DNA from 4 places in the Streptomyces lacaronensis genome. Region 4 is predicted to be linked to each of the others. Evidence: riboswitches for the same ligand, from Rfam matches in the RefSeq annotation. Region 4 holds a riboswitch; each other region holds the start of a gene.
What was found. Region 4 has a riboswitch for cyclic di-AMP ahead of ACMTAK_RS29925 (transglycosylase family protein). Riboswitches for the same ligand answer to the same signal wherever they lie in the genome.
Positions count from the first base shown of each region.

Region 1 (4,204 bases), 180 kb from region 4:
CGGCCGCTGGGCCGGTCGGCCGGCACGGTGACACCGGTGAGCATGGCCGCGTCGTCGTGCACGACCACCGCCGGGCCGTACCAGAGGCAGGCCGAGCGGTTCCTGGGCCGTCCCGTGGACGGACGGCAGTCGCGGGCGGACTGTCTCGCGATCCAGAAGTTCCAGATCGACCACGGCGTCAGCCCGACGATCGGCTACGCGGGCCCGATCACCTCGGGCGTGATGAGCCTCATCAGCGCCCAGAAAGCCGCCGGGCACAATCCGAACGCGGCGAGGAAGTGCCCCACCAACAGGGGCCGTATCGCCTGTGTGGACCTCACCCGCCAGCTGAGCTGGGTCCAGGACGGCTCCCGGCTGGTCTACGGACCGGTGCCGGTGCGGTCCGGGCGGGACGGCTTCGAGACCCGCACCGGGCTGAAGAAGGTCTACTGGCGGAACATCGACCACTGGTCGACGCTCTACAAGGTCGCCATGCCCTACAGCCAGTTCTTCGACGGCGGCCAGGCGTTTCACTCGATCGCCGGCAGCGTATGGTCCCCGCCCGGCTCCCATGGCTGCGTCAACATGCGTAAGGGCGACGCCAAGAAGTACTGGAGCCTGCTGAAGAACGGCGACGACGTGTACGTCTACGGGCGCAAGCCCGGCACCTGAGCCACTGACGGCGCCGAGAGGCGCTGACGGCGCCGCTGAGCCGATGACGATGCCGCTGCCCGGGGTCCGCCCCCGGGCAGCGGCATCGTCGGGATCAGGGGCCCTACGAGGGCCGCACGCTCCCGTAGATCGGCATCTCCGTGATCGGCGCCTTCTTCACCACATCGCCCGGCTTCGGCGCGTGGATCATCATCCCGTCGCCGATGTAGAGGCCGACATGGCTGATGTCGTCGTAGAAGAAGACGAGATCGCCCGGCTGGAGTTGGGACGTCGAGACGCGCGTACCGGCCTTCACCTGGTCCCAGGTGGTGCGCGGCAGCGAGATCCCGGCGGACTTCCAGGCCGCCTGCGTCAGCCCGGAGCAGTCGAAGGAGCTGGGCCCGGTGGCGCCCCAGACGTACGGCTTGCCGAGCTGCGCCTTGGCGAAGGCGATGGCCTGGGCCGCCTTGGAGCTGTTGGCCGGGACAGAGGGCGTGGAGGGCGCCGTCGAACCGGAGCCACCCGCGTTCTGCTCCTGCTGCTTCTTGCGCGCGGCCGCCTCCTGCCGCTGCTTCTCGGCCAGCTCGGCGGCCTTACGGCGGGCCTCTTCCGCCTTCTTCTTCTCGATCGCCGCCAGTCGCGCCTTCTCCTTGGCGGTCAGATTCGCCAGCAGCCGCCGGGCCTCGGTCAGCTTGTCCTGGACGGTCTTCTTCTGGACCTTCAGCTGCTTCTGGGACGCGGTCAGCGAGGCAAGGCTCTCGGCGGCCTTACCGCGCTCCTTGGCGGCCTTCACCCGCTGCTTCTGGAAGTCGTCGACGGCCTGCTTCTGCCGACCGGTCATCCGGTCGATCAGATGCGACTGGTCGAAGACGTCCTGCGGATCGTTGGAGAACAGCAGGGTCGCGGCGGAGCGGGCCATTCCGCCGTCCCGGTACTGGGCGGTGGCGTAGGTGCCGAGCATGCGCCGCGCCTCGTTGAGCTTCTCGGTGCGCTGGGCGACGGAGTCCAGCAGCTTGTCGACCTTGGCCCGCTGCTGGTCGGTGCGCTCCTTGGCGGCGTTGTAGCGCTGGGTGGCGGTCTCCGCCTGGTGGTAGAGGGTGTCGACCTTCTCCTTCACCTTCTCGATCGACTGGGCGGCCGGCTTGGGATCGGTGGGCGCGGCGTTGGCCGACTGGGAGAGGAGGGTGACGGATGCGAGGGCGGCGGTGGTGAACCCGACGGCCGTACGGCGGCTGTGACCCGTGAGCGGGGCGGGTATTCGGCTCCGCGGCTTGCGGTGCGACGCCAAGGGAGGCGACTCCTTCCGTGGACCGCCTACCGGGTTAGCTGACGGGTTCGGGCGGTACGGAAGGTTGCCCTACGGCCGTGTCCGGACGGCACCGTGTGCGCCGTACCGTTTCGGGCCGATTCACCCCGGTCTTGCGTTGTTGGGTCCCCGGCTCCGGGCGCCTCACGGCGTAACCGGACTCGGCGGAGGCGCCCGTGCCGACGTGGTTCGCCGACGGATCTTCCGGGCCGCCTGACGCAGGACGGTAGCCAACACGTGGGGCTCCTGTGAAGACTGGTGGCCGTTTTGCCCGAAACCGTTTCGTGATGTTCGTACGTCGGCTGTCAGTGGGGCGGCCTAGACTCGGGGAGCGATGAGCAGCCTCTTTGACGACAGCTTCCTGGCGGACCTCGGGCCTTCTCAGGACGAGGAGCGGCCACCGCCGCCCGAGGATTCGGCACACCCTGGCCACGGTGGCGCCGAGGACGTGCCGCATCACCTCTTCAGCGGCGATTTCGACGCGCCCGTGCCCCGGGAGGCCCACTACCGGGACGGCGCGCCCCGGCCCGCCGTGGACCCGTCCGCGCTGCTCGAGGGGTTGAACGAGCAGCAGAGGGCCGCCGTGGAGCACACCGGCTCGCCGCTGCTGATCGTCGCGGGCGCCGGCTCCGGCAAGACCCGGGTGCTCACCCATCGCATCGCCTATCTGCTCGGCGCCCGCTCCACCCACCCCGGCCAGATCCTCGCCATCACCTTCACCAACAAGGCGGCGGGCGAGATGAAGGAGCGCGTCGAGGAGCTCGTCGGCCCGCGGGCCAACGCCATGTGGGTGTCCACCTTCCACAGCGCCTGCGTCCGCATCCTGCGCCGGGAGTCGAAGAAGCTGGGCTTCACCTCGTCGTTCTCGATCTACGACGCGGCCGACTCCAAGCGGCTGATGTCGCTGGTCTGCCGGGATCTGGACCTCGACCCCAAGCGGTTCCCGCCGAAGTCCTTCAGCGCCAAGATCTCCAACCTCAAGAACGAGCTGATTGACGAGGAGACCTTCGCCGAGCAGGCGGCAGGGGGCACCTCCCGGACGGAGTCCGGGGGAAGTTTTGAGAAATCGCTGGCCGAGGCGTATGCGATGTACCAGGCGCGGCTTCGCGAGGCCAACGCGCTGGACTTCGACGACATCATCATGACCACGGTCAATCTGCTCCAGGCGTTCCCGGACGTCGCCGAGCACTACCGCCGCCGCTTCCGGCACGTCCTGGTGGACGAGTACCAGGACACCAACCACGCGCAGTACACACTCGTGCGCGAGCTGGTGGGCACCGACACCGAGGAGACCACGGCCGCCGAGCTGTGCGTCGTGGGCGACGCCGACCAGTCGATCTACGCCTTCCGGGGCGCCACGATCCGTAACATCCTCCAGTTCGAGGAGGACTACCCCACCGCGCGGACGATCCTCCTCGAGCAGAACTACCGCTCGACCCAGACCATCCTGAGCGCGGCCAACGCGGTCATCGAGCGCAATGAGAACCGCCGCCCGAAGAACCTGTGGACGGACGCCGGCGCCGGGGCCGAGATCACCGGCTATGTGGCCGACACCGAGCACGACGAGGCCCAGTTCGTCGCCGACGAGATCGACCGGCTGACGGACGCGGGCGACGCCAAGGCCGGGGACGTGGCGGTCTTCTACCGCACCAATGCCCAGTCCCGTGTCTTCGAAGAGGTCTTCATCCGCGTCGGGCTGCCGTACAAGGTCGTCGGCGGGGTGCGCTTCTATGAGCGCAAGGAGGTCCGGGACGTCCTCGCGTATCTGCGGGTGCTGGCCAACCCCGAGGACTCCGTCCCGCTCCGCCGCATCCTGAACGTGCCCAAGCGCGGCATCGGCGAGCGCGCGGAGGCCATGATCGACGCGCTGTCGCTGCGCGAGAAGATCACCTTCCCGCAGGCGCTGCGCCGGGTTGACGAGGCGTACGGCATGGCGGCCCGCTCGGCCAACGCCGTCAAGCGGTTCAACACGCTCATGGAGGAGCTCCACACCATCGTGGAGTCCGGGGCGGGCCCGGCCACCGTCCTGGAGGCGGTGCTGGAGCGCACCGGCTATCTGGCCGAGCTCCAGGCGTCCACCGATCCGCAGGACGAGACCCGGATCGAGAACCTCCAGGAGCTCGCCGCCGTGGCCCTGGAGTTCGAGCAGGACCGCGGCGAGGAGAACCCCGGCACCCTCGCGGACTTCCTGGAGCAGGTCGCGCTCGTCGCCGACTCCGACCAGATCCCCGACGAGGACACCGAGGGCTCCGGCGTGATCACGCTGAT
Region 1 covers NZ_JBLHDK010000003.1:6,693,889-6,698,092, forward strand. Annotated here, with positions in the region: gene ACMTAK_RS29095 (L,D-transpeptidase) at 1-651, shown strand, start outside; gene ACMTAK_RS29100 (C40 family peptidase) at 755-1,918, opposite strand; cyclic di-AMP (ydaO/yuaA leader) riboswitch at 1,927-2,113, opposite strand; gene pcrA (DNA helicase PcrA) at 2,271-4,204, shown strand, end outside.
Region 1: linked by a shared signal. The riboswitch ahead of ACMTAK_RS29100 (C40 family peptidase) and the one ahead of ACMTAK_RS29925 (transglycosylase family protein) in region 4 are both predicted to bind cyclic di-AMP.

Region 2 (4,204 bases), 1.3 Mb from region 4:
AACCAGTTGCCGAGAATGGTCTCGGACTCGCCGCCCTCGTTGCCCGGTACCCAGGCGGAGTAGACATCGGCGGTGTCGATGAAATTGCCGCCCGCCGCCACGTAGGCGTCGAGCACCCGGAAGGACTCGGCCTCGTTCGCGGTCCAGCCGAAGACGTTCCCGCCGAGGGAGAGCGGGAAGACGGACAGGTCACCGATCTTCTGTGTGTTGTCAGCCATACATCTTTACAACGGTTGGCTGGACGGGGTTGTTCCGGCCTGTTGTTCCCGCGTGCGTTCCTGGGGGGGCGGCCCCGTCGGGACGTAAAGCCCCCTCGGCGCGTAAAGCCCCGTCGGCACGTAGAGCCCCATGGACCATCGGGACGTAAAGCCCCATCGGCACGTAAACCGGCGGCCCTGGCGTCAAGGGGGGAGAGAGCGCCAGGGCCGCCGGGGTATCAGGGGTTCAGCCCGTGCTGGCGCAGCCAGGGCATCGGGTCGATCGGCGAGCCGCCGCCCGGCCGGACCTCGAGGTGGAGGTGCGGGCCGGTCACATTGCCGGTGGCGCCGACGCGGGCGATGACGTCGCCCGTCGACACCTTGCCGGAGGTGACCACCATCGACGACAGGTGGCAGAACCAGAGCTCGGTGCCGTCGCTCAAGGTCAGCACGATGCGGTAGCCGTACGAACCGGCCCAGCCCGCCTGGGTGATGGTGCCGCCGTGCAGCGCCTTGACCGGGGTGCCGGTCGGGGCGGCGAAGTCCTGGCCGGTGTGGTCGGCCGACCACATGTCGCCCGCCTGGCCGAAGCTGGCGGTCAGGGTGTACGACCCGACGGGGAGGGTGTACGCGGCGGCGAGTCTGGCCTGGCGCTCGGCCGCGGCCTTCTTCTCGGCCGCCTCCTTCGCCCGCTGCTCGGCGGCCTTCTTCTCCGCCGCAGCCTTGGCCTTCCGCTTGGCGACCGCCTCCGCGGCCTGGTCGGCGGCCTTGTCCGCGGCGGCCCTGGCCTCCTTGGCGGCGGCCTGCGCCGCGGCGGTGCGGCTGTCCTCGTCCGCCGCGTTCTGCTGGTTCTCGGCCTGCTGGAGGATGCGGGCGCGGAGCGCCTCACCGGCGTCGGTGGTGCCGCGCTGCTCGTCCTCGCTGGTCAGACCGGCCTGGGAGAGCGGGGCGGCGGCGGTCTGCGCGCCGCTGCTGTCATCCGACGCCCAGGAGCCGATCCCCGGCAGATCCTTGGCGTCGGGCAGGCTGGCCTTCACCTCATCGGCGACATGGCCGAGGTCCGGCATGGATATGGGGAGCGCGGGACGGTCCTTGGCGCTGGCCATACCGCCCGCACCGACCGCCGCGATCACGCCGACCCCGAGGACGGCGCCGCTGCGTGCCATGGTCCCGCCTCGCTGTTTGGCAACGCGGTGCCGGCCGCGTACGGGAGCGATGGACTCCTCGGTGGGGTTCCACTCCTCCCAGGTCTCGGCCTCGAATCCGGCACCCGGGCCCTCGGAGGCGCCCTCATCCGCATAGCGGTCGTCGGGGGCGAACGCGTAAGGGTCGTCGGGGGCGAGTCGGCCGTCCCCTGAGCTCATCCCGCCGCCGGCGTCGAAGCCGGGGCCGTAGGCGGTGGCGGTCCCCAAACCGCCTCCCCGTGTTCGATACGGGGCCTCGTCCAGGACAGACCTGTTGGACGCCACGGAGGCGCACTCCTTTCCTTCCCTCTCGCCTACCGGGTTAGCTGACGGGTTCGGAGCAGGAAGGTCTCCTACGGGTCAGGTTCGACCCGATTCACCCCAAGGTTGTTGGTTCCCCGGTTCCCTTGGTGCTGCTGGTGGTGCGGTACTGCCGCTGTGCGTACGGGATTCGGCGACGGCGCACGGTGCCGCCCTTGCGACGGTTGTGACGACCGCGCTGCGTTATCGAACGTTAATAGAGAGCGCGATGTGATTCCAAGCTGTTCCGAGGAATCCGCGCACCTTTGGCATGAACTTAGCACTCAAGAGGGGACAGATAGGGGCGAGTCGACGTGCTGGGCAAGACTTGGCAAAACCGCATACGGATCGATCGTGCGTCAATTGTTATGCGGAGGGGGCTCGGCCGGTTACGCACGGTGTGCGGCGTGGTGCGATGCGATGCGATCGCGGTGCGGTTGGTTGGTCGGTTGGTTGGTTGGTCAGTCGGCTACGACGGCGTGGGGTTCGCCCTGTCGTTCCCCTCACCGTTGTCCCGCCTACTGTCCCGCGCGCTGTCCCGCCCGTTGCCGCGAGCCGGGGTCCGACGGACCGCCAGCAGCGCCATGTCGTCCGGCGTTCCGCCACCCGTATGGCGCTCGACATCGGCCACCAAGGCGTCCAGCAGCTCCTGCGGACCGTCGAAGCGGCGACCGCGCAGCCGCTCCTCCGGGTCATAGAACTCGCCATGGCGGTCCCGGGCCTCCGTCACCCCGTCCGTGAACAGCAGCAGCGTCTCGCCCTCCGCGAACATCAGCTCCATCACCCGGTCCGGCCAACCCGCCAACTCCCCCATCCCCACCGGCAGCGCCGACGCCTCCGGCTCCAGGGCACGCACCGCGCCGCCCTCCTCCAGGAGCAGCGGCGCCGGATGGCCGCGGTTGATCAGCCGCAGGGTGGAGTCGCCGCGCGGAATTTCGGCCACCACGGCCGTCGTAAACCCCTCGACCACCTCCAGGTCGGCCCGCCGGGCGCCCTCGCGCTGCAGCGCCCGCTCCAGGCGGCCCACGAGCGCCTCCAGGGTCGTCTCCTGCTCCGCCGCCTCCCGGAAGCAGCCCAGGAGGATCGCCACGACCTCCACGGCCCCCAGCCCCTTGCCGCGTACGTCCCCGACGGTCAGCCGTACACCGTGCGGGGTGTCCTGGACGGCATACAGGTCACCACCGATCGCCGCGTACTTCTCCGCCGGTACGTAACGCGCGGCGATCTCCAGTCCGGCGAGCCGGGCGGGCGGCGCGGGCAGGACGGCGCGCTGGGCCGCCTCCGCGATACCGCGCGCCGAGGCGAGCCGGTGGTAGCCGCGGCGTACGACGCGGTTGATCACCACCGCCAGCACGGTCACGGTCGCCACCGTGATGATCTCGGTGGCCGCCTGGGTCGGGTCCCGCACGCCGTGCAACTCCGCCAGCAGACAGGTGGCGAGGACCGCGACGACGGCCGTGCCGATGGTCTGACGCAGCGGTAAGAGCGCCGCGGCGACCAAGGGGGCGGCGGCGAAGAAGGGCGAGGCGGTGTAGCCGGGCGGGGCGGCCAGGTCGAAGGCGATGCCGCCGAGGACGAGGACGGCGGGGACCCAGCGGGCCATACGGCGGCCCGGGGGCTCCTTACCGCTCTCCTCGCCCGGAGCCGGCCCCGCGGCGGACCCGGCGGACGCGTCGGCGGCGGCACCGGCCGCGGCGCCGGTGTCGATGAGCGTACGGAGGCGGGTGGCGGGTCGGCGGGCGAGCGGGCGGCTCAGCCGGGGCCAGGCCGTACGCCGCTCCGTACGGCCCTCGGTACGGCCCTCCGTACGGGCGCCCGTACGAGCCCTGCTCCCTCGCACCCGCACCGGCTTCTCTCGCTTCCCTGGTCCGCGTCCCAGCCGCCGTCACAGCGGCACGGCGGCGCGGTCGTCACGGCGTCACCGCCGTCACCGCCGTCACCAGGCTTCCGGCTGACGGGCCGCCAGGCGAGCCGGTGTCGGCCAAGCGGGTGCTGGGCGGGTGGGGACGCGTGCCGAGCGCCGCACGAGGCGTCTCGTCGACCCCACGCATGCGGGGGTGTGAGCGCGCCAGGACCCCGGTCGGCGGGCTACGGACGGGCTACGGAAGCGTCAGATACCGCGTACGTCAGAGGTCCTGCGTACGCCAGAGGCCCCGCGTACGCCAGGAGGTCCCGCGTACGCCAGGAGGCCCCGCGTACGTCAGAGGTCGACGCCCAGCGCGCGGGCGTGGCGGTCCGCCGCGAGTTCCGCCGAGACCTCGTCGAGGTACACCTCGCACACCAGCCGGCCGTCACGGGTCAGATTGTGCTCCAGCTCCCACAGCACGATCTCGTCCCCTCCGGCGAGGAGGAAGGCGTGCTCATAGAAGCGGCACCAGGTCGCGTCGGGACCGCCGGAGCGGCGCCGGGGCTTGGGCGCGAGGGCGATGTCATGGGCGAACGCGGTGGCGAGCAGCCGCTCGGTCTCCTCGCCCGGGCGGTCGGCGTTCTCCGCGCGGCGCAGGACGCGACGGGCGTGGTCGG
Region 2 covers NZ_JBLHDK010000003.1:5,549,662-5,553,865, forward strand. Annotated here, with positions in the region: gene ACMTAK_RS23795 (aldo/keto reductase) at 1-218, opposite strand, end outside; gene ACMTAK_RS23800 (M23 family metallopeptidase) at 437-1,666, opposite strand; cyclic di-AMP (ydaO/yuaA leader) riboswitch at 1,678-1,813, opposite strand; gene ACMTAK_RS23805 (PP2C family protein-serine/threonine phosphatase) at 2,151-3,521, opposite strand; gene ACMTAK_RS23810 (DUF6227 family protein) at 3,882-4,204, opposite strand, start outside.
Region 2: linked by a shared signal. The riboswitch ahead of ACMTAK_RS23800 (M23 family metallopeptidase) and the one ahead of ACMTAK_RS29925 (transglycosylase family protein) in region 4 are both predicted to bind cyclic di-AMP.

Region 3 (4,204 bases), 3.2 Mb from region 4:
GCTCCACAACCGCCTGGTGCGCCGCGACCGCACCGCCGTGGCCGCCGGGTTCGGCCTGCTGCGGCTGTCGGGCGCCCCCTCGCTGGGCTGGCTGGACGTGAAGACCTCCGGCGGGGTCGAGGTGCCCGCGATCGAGGCCGCCGTCGACGAGGAGCTGGCCCGCTTCGCCGAGGAGGGGCCGACGCCGCAGGAGATGGAGCGCGCCCAGGCGCAGATCGAGCGCGAGTGGCTGGACCGGCTGGCCACGGTCGGCGGCCGGGCCGACGAGCTCTGCCGTTACGCGGTGCTCTTCGGCGACCCGCAGCTGGCGCTGACCGCCGTGGAGCGGGTGCTCGACATCAGCCCCGAGGAGGTGCGGGCCGTGGCCGCGGCGCGGCTGCGCCCCGACAACCGCGCCGTGCTGGTCTACGAGCCCGTCCAGGGCGCCGAGGACGCAGCCGACACCGCCGAAGCCGCCGAGACCGACGCAGAAGGGGAGGCGGCCCAGTGAGCGACGCCGTCACCGCGACCATGACCTTCCACCCGCAGCCCAAGGGCGGCGCCCCCAGGCCGTGGGCGTTCCCGGCCCCCGAGCGCGGTGAGCTGCCCAACGGCCTCACCGTGCTGCGCTGCCACCGCCCCGGTCAGCAGGTCGTCGCCGTCGAGATCAACCTGGAGGCGCCGCTGGACGCCGAGCCGGCCGGGCTCGAAGGCGTCGCCACGATCATGGCGCGCGCCCTGTCGGAGGGCACCGACAAGCACGACGCCGAGGAGTTCGCCGCCGAGCTCGAGCGCTGCGGTGCCACGCTGGACGCCCACGCCGACCACGCCGGCGTCCGCGTCTCCCTGGAGGTCCCGGCCTCCCGGCTGCCCAAGGCGCTCGGTCTGCTGGCCGACGCGCTGCGCGCCCCCGCCTTCCCGGACGGCGAGGTCGAGCGGCTGGTGCGCAACCGGCTGGACGAGATCCCCCATGAGCTGGCCAACCCGGCCCGCCGCGCCTCCATGGCCCTCTCCGCGGAGCTCTTCCCGGCCGAGTCGCGGATGTCCCGGCCGCGTCAGGGCACCCAGGAGACCATCGAGGGCATCGACGCCGCGGCCGTGCGGGCCTTCTACGAGGCGCATCTCCGCCCCTCCACCGCCACCGCCGTCATCGTGGGCGACCTCGGCGGCGTCGACCTGGACCGGGCGCTCGCCGACACCCTCGGTGCCTGGACGGGCGGGGCGGGCGTGCCGCGCACGGCTCCCCCGATCGTCGCGGACGACACCGGCCGTGTGGTGATCGTCGACCGGCCGGGCGCGGTGCAGACCCAGCTGCTCATCGGGCGCGTGGGCGCCGACCGTCACGACCGGGTCTGGCCCGCGCAGGTGCTCGGCACGTACTGCCTGGGCGGCACCCTCACCTCCCGACTCGACCGCGTGCTGCGCGAGGAGAAGGGCTACACCTACGGGGTGCGCGCCTTCGGCCAGGTGCTGCGCTCCGGGCCCCCGTCGCCCGCGGGCGGCTCCTCGGGCGCCTCGATGCTGGCGATCAGCGGCTCGGTGGCCACCGAGGTCACCGGCCCCGCGCTGGACGACCTCTGGAAGGTGCTGCGCACGCTGAAGGAGGAGGGGCTGACCGACGACGAGCGCGATGTCGCGGTGCAGAACCTGGTGGGCGTCGCCCCGCTGAAGTACGAGACGGCGGCGTCCGTCGCGAACACCCTCGCCGACCAGGTCGAGCAGCATCTTCCGGACGACTTCCAGGCGCAGTTGTACGCCCGTCTGGCGGAGACCGGCACGGTCGAGGCCACCGCCGCGGTGGTGAGCGCCTTCCCGGCGGACCGGCTGGTCACGGTGCTGGTCGGGGATGCCTCGGCGATCGAGGAGCCGGTCCGCGCGCTGGGCATCGGCGACGTGCGCGTCATCTCCAACTGAGCCGAGGAGAGTTGGCCGAATTCATGCGCGGAACCGCCGGTCCGGCCGGCTCGCCGACGGTCCGGCAGGCGGTCCGGCAGACGTCCGGTCCATGAGCCGACAGCGGAAGGACCCCGGCCCCGTAAGGGCGCCGGGGTCCTTCCGACTTGCCCGATTTATGGGATTGACTGCTTGTTTGGTTTGTGGGGAGAGCAACAAAAAACCGGAACCGTTTGGTGATCGAAAGCGGGCCCGTTTAGCGTCAGTCCGGCTGTTCGCCAGCGACCCGCCGCACCCGCGGCACCGGACAGTCATCGCCGAGTCCCCGTACGGCGCAAGCCAGGGGAGCCGGGGACCCAACACGTCCCCAGGGGTGAATCGGGCGCCTTCCCCGGCCGGGGGAGGGGTCCGTAGGAGACCTTCCTGCTCCGAACCCGTCAGCTAACCCGGTAGGCGAGAAGGAAGGAAAGGAGTGCGCCTCAGTATGGCGTCCACCCGCACTGCCACCGGGAAGCATCGCCGCACCACCAAGGTCAACATCCGTACGAGTGCGAACGTCGTGGGCATCACGACCGTCGCCTCGGGTGTGGTCGCCGGGATCACCGGACAGGCGTTCGCGGCCGACGGGGGCCCCGATCCCCAGCAGACCGGTCTGACCCAGGCGATCGTGATCGGCGACGGGATCGCGGACCACATCGAGGCCCAGGCGCAGTCCCAGGAGACCGCCGCCGAGCAGGCCGCCGCCAAGGCCAAGGCAGAGGCGATCGCCCGCCAGGAGGCCGCCAGAAAGGCGGAGGCCGCGGCGAAGAAGGCCAAGGCCGAGCGCGAGGCCAAGGAGCGCGCCGCGCGCGAGGCCGAGCGCAAGCGCCTCAACACCTTCGTGTCGCCGATCAGCGGCTCCTACGTCTCCACCGGCTACCAGGCGTCCAGCGGGCTGTGGTCCTCCGGCAGCCACACCGGCATCGACTTCCACGCCTCCACCGGCACCACGGTGCACTCCGTGGGCATGGGCGAGATCGTCGAGGCGGGCTGGGGCGGCTCCTACGGCAACAACGTCGTCATCAAGATGAACGACGGCACGTACACCCAGTACGCCCACCTGTCGTCGATCAGCGTCTCGGTCGGCCAGAAGGTCACCCCGGGCCAGCAGATCGGCCTGTCGGGCGCCACCGGCAACGTCACCGGACCGCATCTGCACTTCGAGGCCCGCACCAGCCCGGACTACGGCTCGGACATGGACCCGCTGTCGTACCTGCGTACGCACGGCGTCAACGTCTGACCCGTCGCGTCCGACGCGAACGCCGCGTGGTCTCACGATCCCGGGATCCCGAGACCCCGTGAGACTTCCGAGAAGGCCCCGTCCGCCGGACGGGGCCTTCGGCGTGCCACCGCCCGCCTGACCAAAAAATAGCCATGAAATGCTTCCCGCCATCGGAAATGGCGTCCGCGTGGAATAGAGTCGTTCAACGCGCATTCCATGGCCGCGTTTCGCGGGCGTTAAGGCGGAGGTTCGACAATGCGGGACCGTAAGTGAGCGGGGATACGAACGCGGTCCAGGGTGGTCGCCGGATTTCGGCACACGCGGTCTGCGCGGCGATTCGCGACGACATCGTCTCCGGCGCGTATCAGCCCGGCAGCCGCCTCACCGAGGAACTGCTCGCCCGGCGCTACGGCGTCTCCCGGGTGCCGGTCCGCGAGGCCCTGCGCACCCTGGAGTCCGAGGGCTTCGTGACGACCCGGCGGCACGCGGGGGCCTGCGTCGCCCAGCCCTCCGAGCGCGAGGCGGCCGATCTGCTGGACATCCGCGCGCTGCTGGAGCCGCTGGGTGCCGCGCGGGCCGCACAGCGCCGCACCGAGGCCCATCTGAAGGTGCTGCGCGGACTGGTCCGGCTCGGCCGGGAACGGGCCCAGGGCGGTCAGCTCGGCGAACTGCGGCCGCTGGGCGACTGGTTCCACGAGACGCTCGCCCAGGCGTCCGGCAGCCCGAGCCTGGCCGCGCTGCTCGTCCAGCTGCGCCGTAAGACCGCGTGGGTGTACGCGGCCGCTCCCGGGCCGCGGCCCGTGCCGCCCGAGGGCGCCGCGCGCCCCGATCCGGCCGGGCGGGCCGTGGAGTCCTGGGCGGAGCACGGCGCGCTGGTGGACGCGGTGGCGCGCGGCGACGCCGACCGCGCGCGGGCGCTCGCCACGGCGCACACCGAGCGCGCGCTGTCGGAATACCGGCTGCGCCGCCCGATTCCGGTGAGGACTTCGAAACATTCCGTCAACACGGCGAGCGGCCGGAATTAACAGAGTTCCCGTATACAACTCCTTGGAGTCCTTGGGAATTCTGTGC
Region 3 covers NZ_JBLHDK010000003.1:3,676,120-3,680,323, reverse strand. Annotated here, with positions in the region: gene ACMTAK_RS15490 (M16 family metallopeptidase) at 1-490, shown strand, start outside; gene ACMTAK_RS15485 (M16 family metallopeptidase) at 511-1,893, shown strand; cyclic di-AMP (ydaO/yuaA leader) riboswitch at 2,178-2,342, shown strand; gene ACMTAK_RS15480 (M23 family metallopeptidase) at 2,357-3,151, shown strand; gene ACMTAK_RS15475 (GntR family transcriptional regulator) at 3,403-4,158, shown strand.
Region 3: linked by a shared signal. The riboswitch ahead of ACMTAK_RS15480 (M23 family metallopeptidase) and the one ahead of ACMTAK_RS29925 (transglycosylase family protein) in region 4 are both predicted to bind cyclic di-AMP.

Region 4 (4,204 bases):
CTCGGGGTTGGTGACGAAGAGGTCGTCGCCGACCAGCTGGACCTTGTCGCCGAGCTGCTCGGTGATGGTCTTCCAGCCGTCCCAGTCCTCCTCGTTCAGCGGGTCCTCGATGGAGACCAGCGGGTACGCGGCGACCAGCTCGGCGTAATACGAGGTCATCTCGGCGGCGGAGCGGGACTGGCCCTCGAACTGGTACGTGCCGTCCTTGTAGAACTCGGAGGCGGCGACGTCCAGCGCGAGCGCGATGTCCTGGCCCGGCTGGTAGCCCGCCTTCTTGACCGCCTCGAGGATCAGGTCGAGGGCCTCGCGGTTGGAACCGAGGTTCGGCGCGAAGCCGCCCTCGTCGCCGAGGCCGGTGGACAGGCCGCGCTCCTTCAGCACGGACTTCAGGGTGTGGTACACCTCGGCGCCCCAGCGCAGGGCCTCGGAGAAGGACTCCGCGCCCACGGGGGCGATCATGAACTCCTGGATGTCCACATTGGAGTCGGCGTGCGACCCGCCGTTGAGGATGTTCATCATCGGCACCGGCAGCAGATGGGCGTTCGGGCCGCCGAGGTAACGGAAGAGGGGGAGGTCGGACGCCTCGGAGGCGGCGTGCGCGACGGCGAGGGAGACACCCAGGATCGCGTTGGCACCGAGCGAGGACTTGTCCGGGGTGGCGTCCAGGTCGAACATCGCCTGGTCGATCAGCCGCTGCTCGGTGGCGTCATAGCCGACCAGCTCCGGGCCGATCTGCTCGATCACGGCGAGGACGGCCTTCTCCACGCCCTTGCCGTTGTAGCGGTTCTTGTCGCCGTCACGGAGCTCGAGGGCCTCGAAGGCGCCGGTGGAGGCGCCGGACGGCACGGCGGCACGGCCGGTGCTGCCGTCGTCGAGGCCAACCTCGACCTCGACCGTGGGGTTGCCTCGCGAGTCGAGGATCTCGCGAGCTACGACGACGTCGATGGACGGCACGAGGTTCTCCTTCGTATGGGTCTGCGGTAGCAGCACGAGCCTAACGGCCCGGGAGGGCTGCGCCCCGCGTTCGCCCGCCCCACGAGACAGGGGCGTGGCACAAAAAGCCAGATTCTGGATCAGAAATCCAGATTTCGCATGCATGGGGAAAGCCCCGGCGGGGCGCGCCATAGGAGTGGCACGCCCGGCCGGGGCTCGTTCTCGGGGGCCGGCCTCAGCGGAGGTGCAGCTGCTGGCCGCCGGCCTCAGCGGAGGTGCAGCTGCTGGCCCGGGAAGATCAGGTCGGCCTGCTCCACGATGTCCTTGTTCAGCTCGAAGAGCTTCTTCCAGCCGCCCTTGACGTCGTGGGCCTTGGCGATCTTGCCGAGGGTGTCGCCGGACTTGACCTTGTACTCGCCGTCACCCTTCTTGATCGGGCCACGGGTCTGGTGCCGCGCGGCGCGCTCCGGCGCGGTGTGCGGCTGCGCCTTCGGCTGGGCCTTCGGCTGGGCGGCCGGGGCCGACTTGGTGGTCGCCGAGGACTGGTCCTGCGAGCCGGAGGGCGCGGACGGGGCGGACGGGCTGCCGCCGGAGGTCAGACCCTTGCCGCAGACCGGCCAGGCGCCCTTGCCCTGGCTGCCCAGGACCTTCTCGGCGATCTGGATCTGCTGGGCCTTGCTGGCCTTGTCCGCGGTGGAGGCGTAGGCCGTGCCGCCGTAGGCGGCCCAGGTGGAGCTCGAGAACTGCAGGCCGCCGAAGTAGCCGTTGCCGGTGTTGATCGACCAGTTGCCACCGGACTCGCACTGCGCGACCTGGTCCCACTGCGAGGTGGTGGCCGCGGAGGCGGAGGTCGCCCCGATGAGCGGTGCCGCCACGGCGGCACCGGCGAGACCGGTGAGTGCGGCGATACGGGTGGCCTTGGAGGGGCGGCGGTGCTTCCCGTTGGACTTGAGCATTTTGGTTCGTTTCCTCACCGACGCCTACGAGGTGAGCTGTCGGGTTCGGACGTGAGTTGCCCGGCCGGTCGCGATGGTCGCTCCCGGCTTCACCCCTAGCCGACAAGCCCGTATCCACAGGCCATTCGGCACCTACCTTGGGTCCCCCGCTCCTGCCTTCGGCGCTGACGCGTCGGTTTCCCCCCGACCGCCGGCAGGATTCGGCGTGACGATCGACGGTGCCCGCGGTGGCGAGCGAAAAGACGTTAAACACACCTTCCAAGAAGGTTCAAACACCCCAAGGGCAGTGATTGGGGCTGTAATTGATCTCACCCGGCCCACATCGACGCAGGTGGGGCCGGGTGAGGAGGGATCGGACACGAGGTGCGCCCCGGAAAATGTGACGAGATGTATGTCTCACCGGGTCCAGATCGGGCAATTCCCCCCGAATCACTGCTCCCTGATGGTGAGGTCAAGTCGCTGACCAGGAATGATCAGATCGGGGTCGACCCCGATGAGGTCCTCGTTGGTTTCGTAGAGCCCTTCCCAACCGCGGGACACATTCTGGTGCTCGGCGATCCCTGACAGGTTGTCACCGGGGCGAACGGTGTAATCATCGTCCGTGGAGTCCTCGTCCCGGTCCGAAGCGCCGCGCGAGGCATGGCGCCCGGAGGGCCGCGCGCTCCCCGCGCCGCCGTCGTCGGCCCGCTCCCCGGCGTCCGGGGAGCCGCGGTGGCGGCCCGAGGGGTCCGCCGAGGGGCTCTTGGAGCCGTCCGACGCCGAGGGTCCGTCCGAGCGTGAGGGGCTGTCCGAGCGTGAGGGGCCGTCCGAGTCCGGGTCGTCCGACGCCGGGTCGTCCGACGCGGAGCCGTCAAGGCCATCCGGGGATTGGGAGGTGTGCGGCGCCTCCGGCTCCTCGGCCGACCCGGAGGCGTCCGGCGCGTCCGGCTTGTCGGCGCTGTCGGACGTCCCCGAACGGTCCGCGTCCGAGGAGGAGCCGTCCCGCTCCCGGTCCCCCTGGCCGTCCCCGTCTCGGCCCGTCCCCGGGTTCGGGGTGGCCGTGCTGCCGGGGTCCACGTCGGGGGCGCCGCCGCCGTCGGTGAGCCCGGCGCCCAGCGCACAGCTCGGCCAGGCGTCGGGGCCGCGGTCGCCGAGGATCGCCTCAGCGACGGATATCTGCTGGGAGCGGCTGGCGAGGTCGGGGCGCGGGGCGTACTCCGTGCCGCCGTACTTCTTCCACATGTCGAGGGTCAGCTGGAGCCCGCCGTAGAAACCGTTGCCCTCGTTGGCGCTCCACATACCGCCGCTCTCGCACTCGGCGACGTGATCCCATGTGGCGGTCTGGGCGGCCTGTGCGCCGGTCGCCCCGAAGAGGGGCATGGCGAGGCCCGCTCCCGTGACCCCCGCCGCGACGATGATGGCCGGAGCCTGACGGGGGCGACGGTGTCGACCATTACCGGAACGCATGCGATTGACCTCTCCTATGGCGCTATGGCCCTATGGCGACAAGGTTTGCCGGTGAACATAGCGAGGGCACTCGATCATCACAAGGCGATGTATCCGAGGTCACGCCAAGGTCACACGGTTGATCATTCGTCACGTATGTCCGCCCGTAAGGGCCTTGGGGGCCCCGGCCGCCCGTTTCGCAGGTCTCAGCCGTCCGCGGAATTCCAGGTCACCGGGAGCGCGCGCAGCCCGCGCATGATGAGCCCGCCACGCCACCGCAGATCGTCCGGATCCTCCGCGAGCCGCAGCCCGGGCAGCCGCCGCAGCAGGGTGGCGATCGCGGTCTGGGCCTCCAGCCGGGCCAGCGGGGCACCCAGACAGTAATGGATGCCATGGCCGTAGCCGAGGTGCTGGTTGTCCCGGCGGGTGAGATCGAGGACGTCCGGCTCCGCGAACCGCTCGGGGTCCCGGTCGGCCGCGGCGAGCACCACCAGCACCGGCTCTCCCTCGGCGATGCGCTGCCCGGCGAGGGTGAGCGGCTCGGTGGCGAACCGCCAGGTGGCGATCTCCACGGGTCCGTCGTAGCGGAGCAGTTCCTCGACCCCGGCGGCGAGCAGCCGCTCGTCCCCTTCTTCCAGGGCCCGCTGCATGAGGGCGCGCTGCTCCGGATGGCGCAGCAACGCGTAGACGCCGTTGCCGATGAGATTGACGGTCGTCTCGAAGCCGGCGAAGAGAAGGATGAAGGCCATGGCCGCGGCCTCGTTCTCGGTGAGGTGCTCACCGTGGTCGCCGGCCCGGATCAGCCCCGAGATCAGATCCTCCCCGTCCCCTTCTTCCCCGCGCTCCGCGAGCTCCAGGCGCTTGCGGTGGATCAGCTCGCCCAGATACGC
Region 4 covers NZ_JBLHDK010000003.1:6,871,479-6,875,682, reverse strand. Annotated here, with positions in the region: gene eno (phosphopyruvate hydratase) at 1-954, opposite strand, end outside; gene ACMTAK_RS29925 (transglycosylase family protein) at 1,200-1,889, opposite strand; cyclic di-AMP (ydaO/yuaA leader) riboswitch at 1,896-2,063, opposite strand; gene ACMTAK_RS29920 (transglycosylase family protein) at 2,319-3,335, opposite strand; gene ACMTAK_RS29915 (cytochrome P450 family protein) at 3,521-4,204, opposite strand, start outside.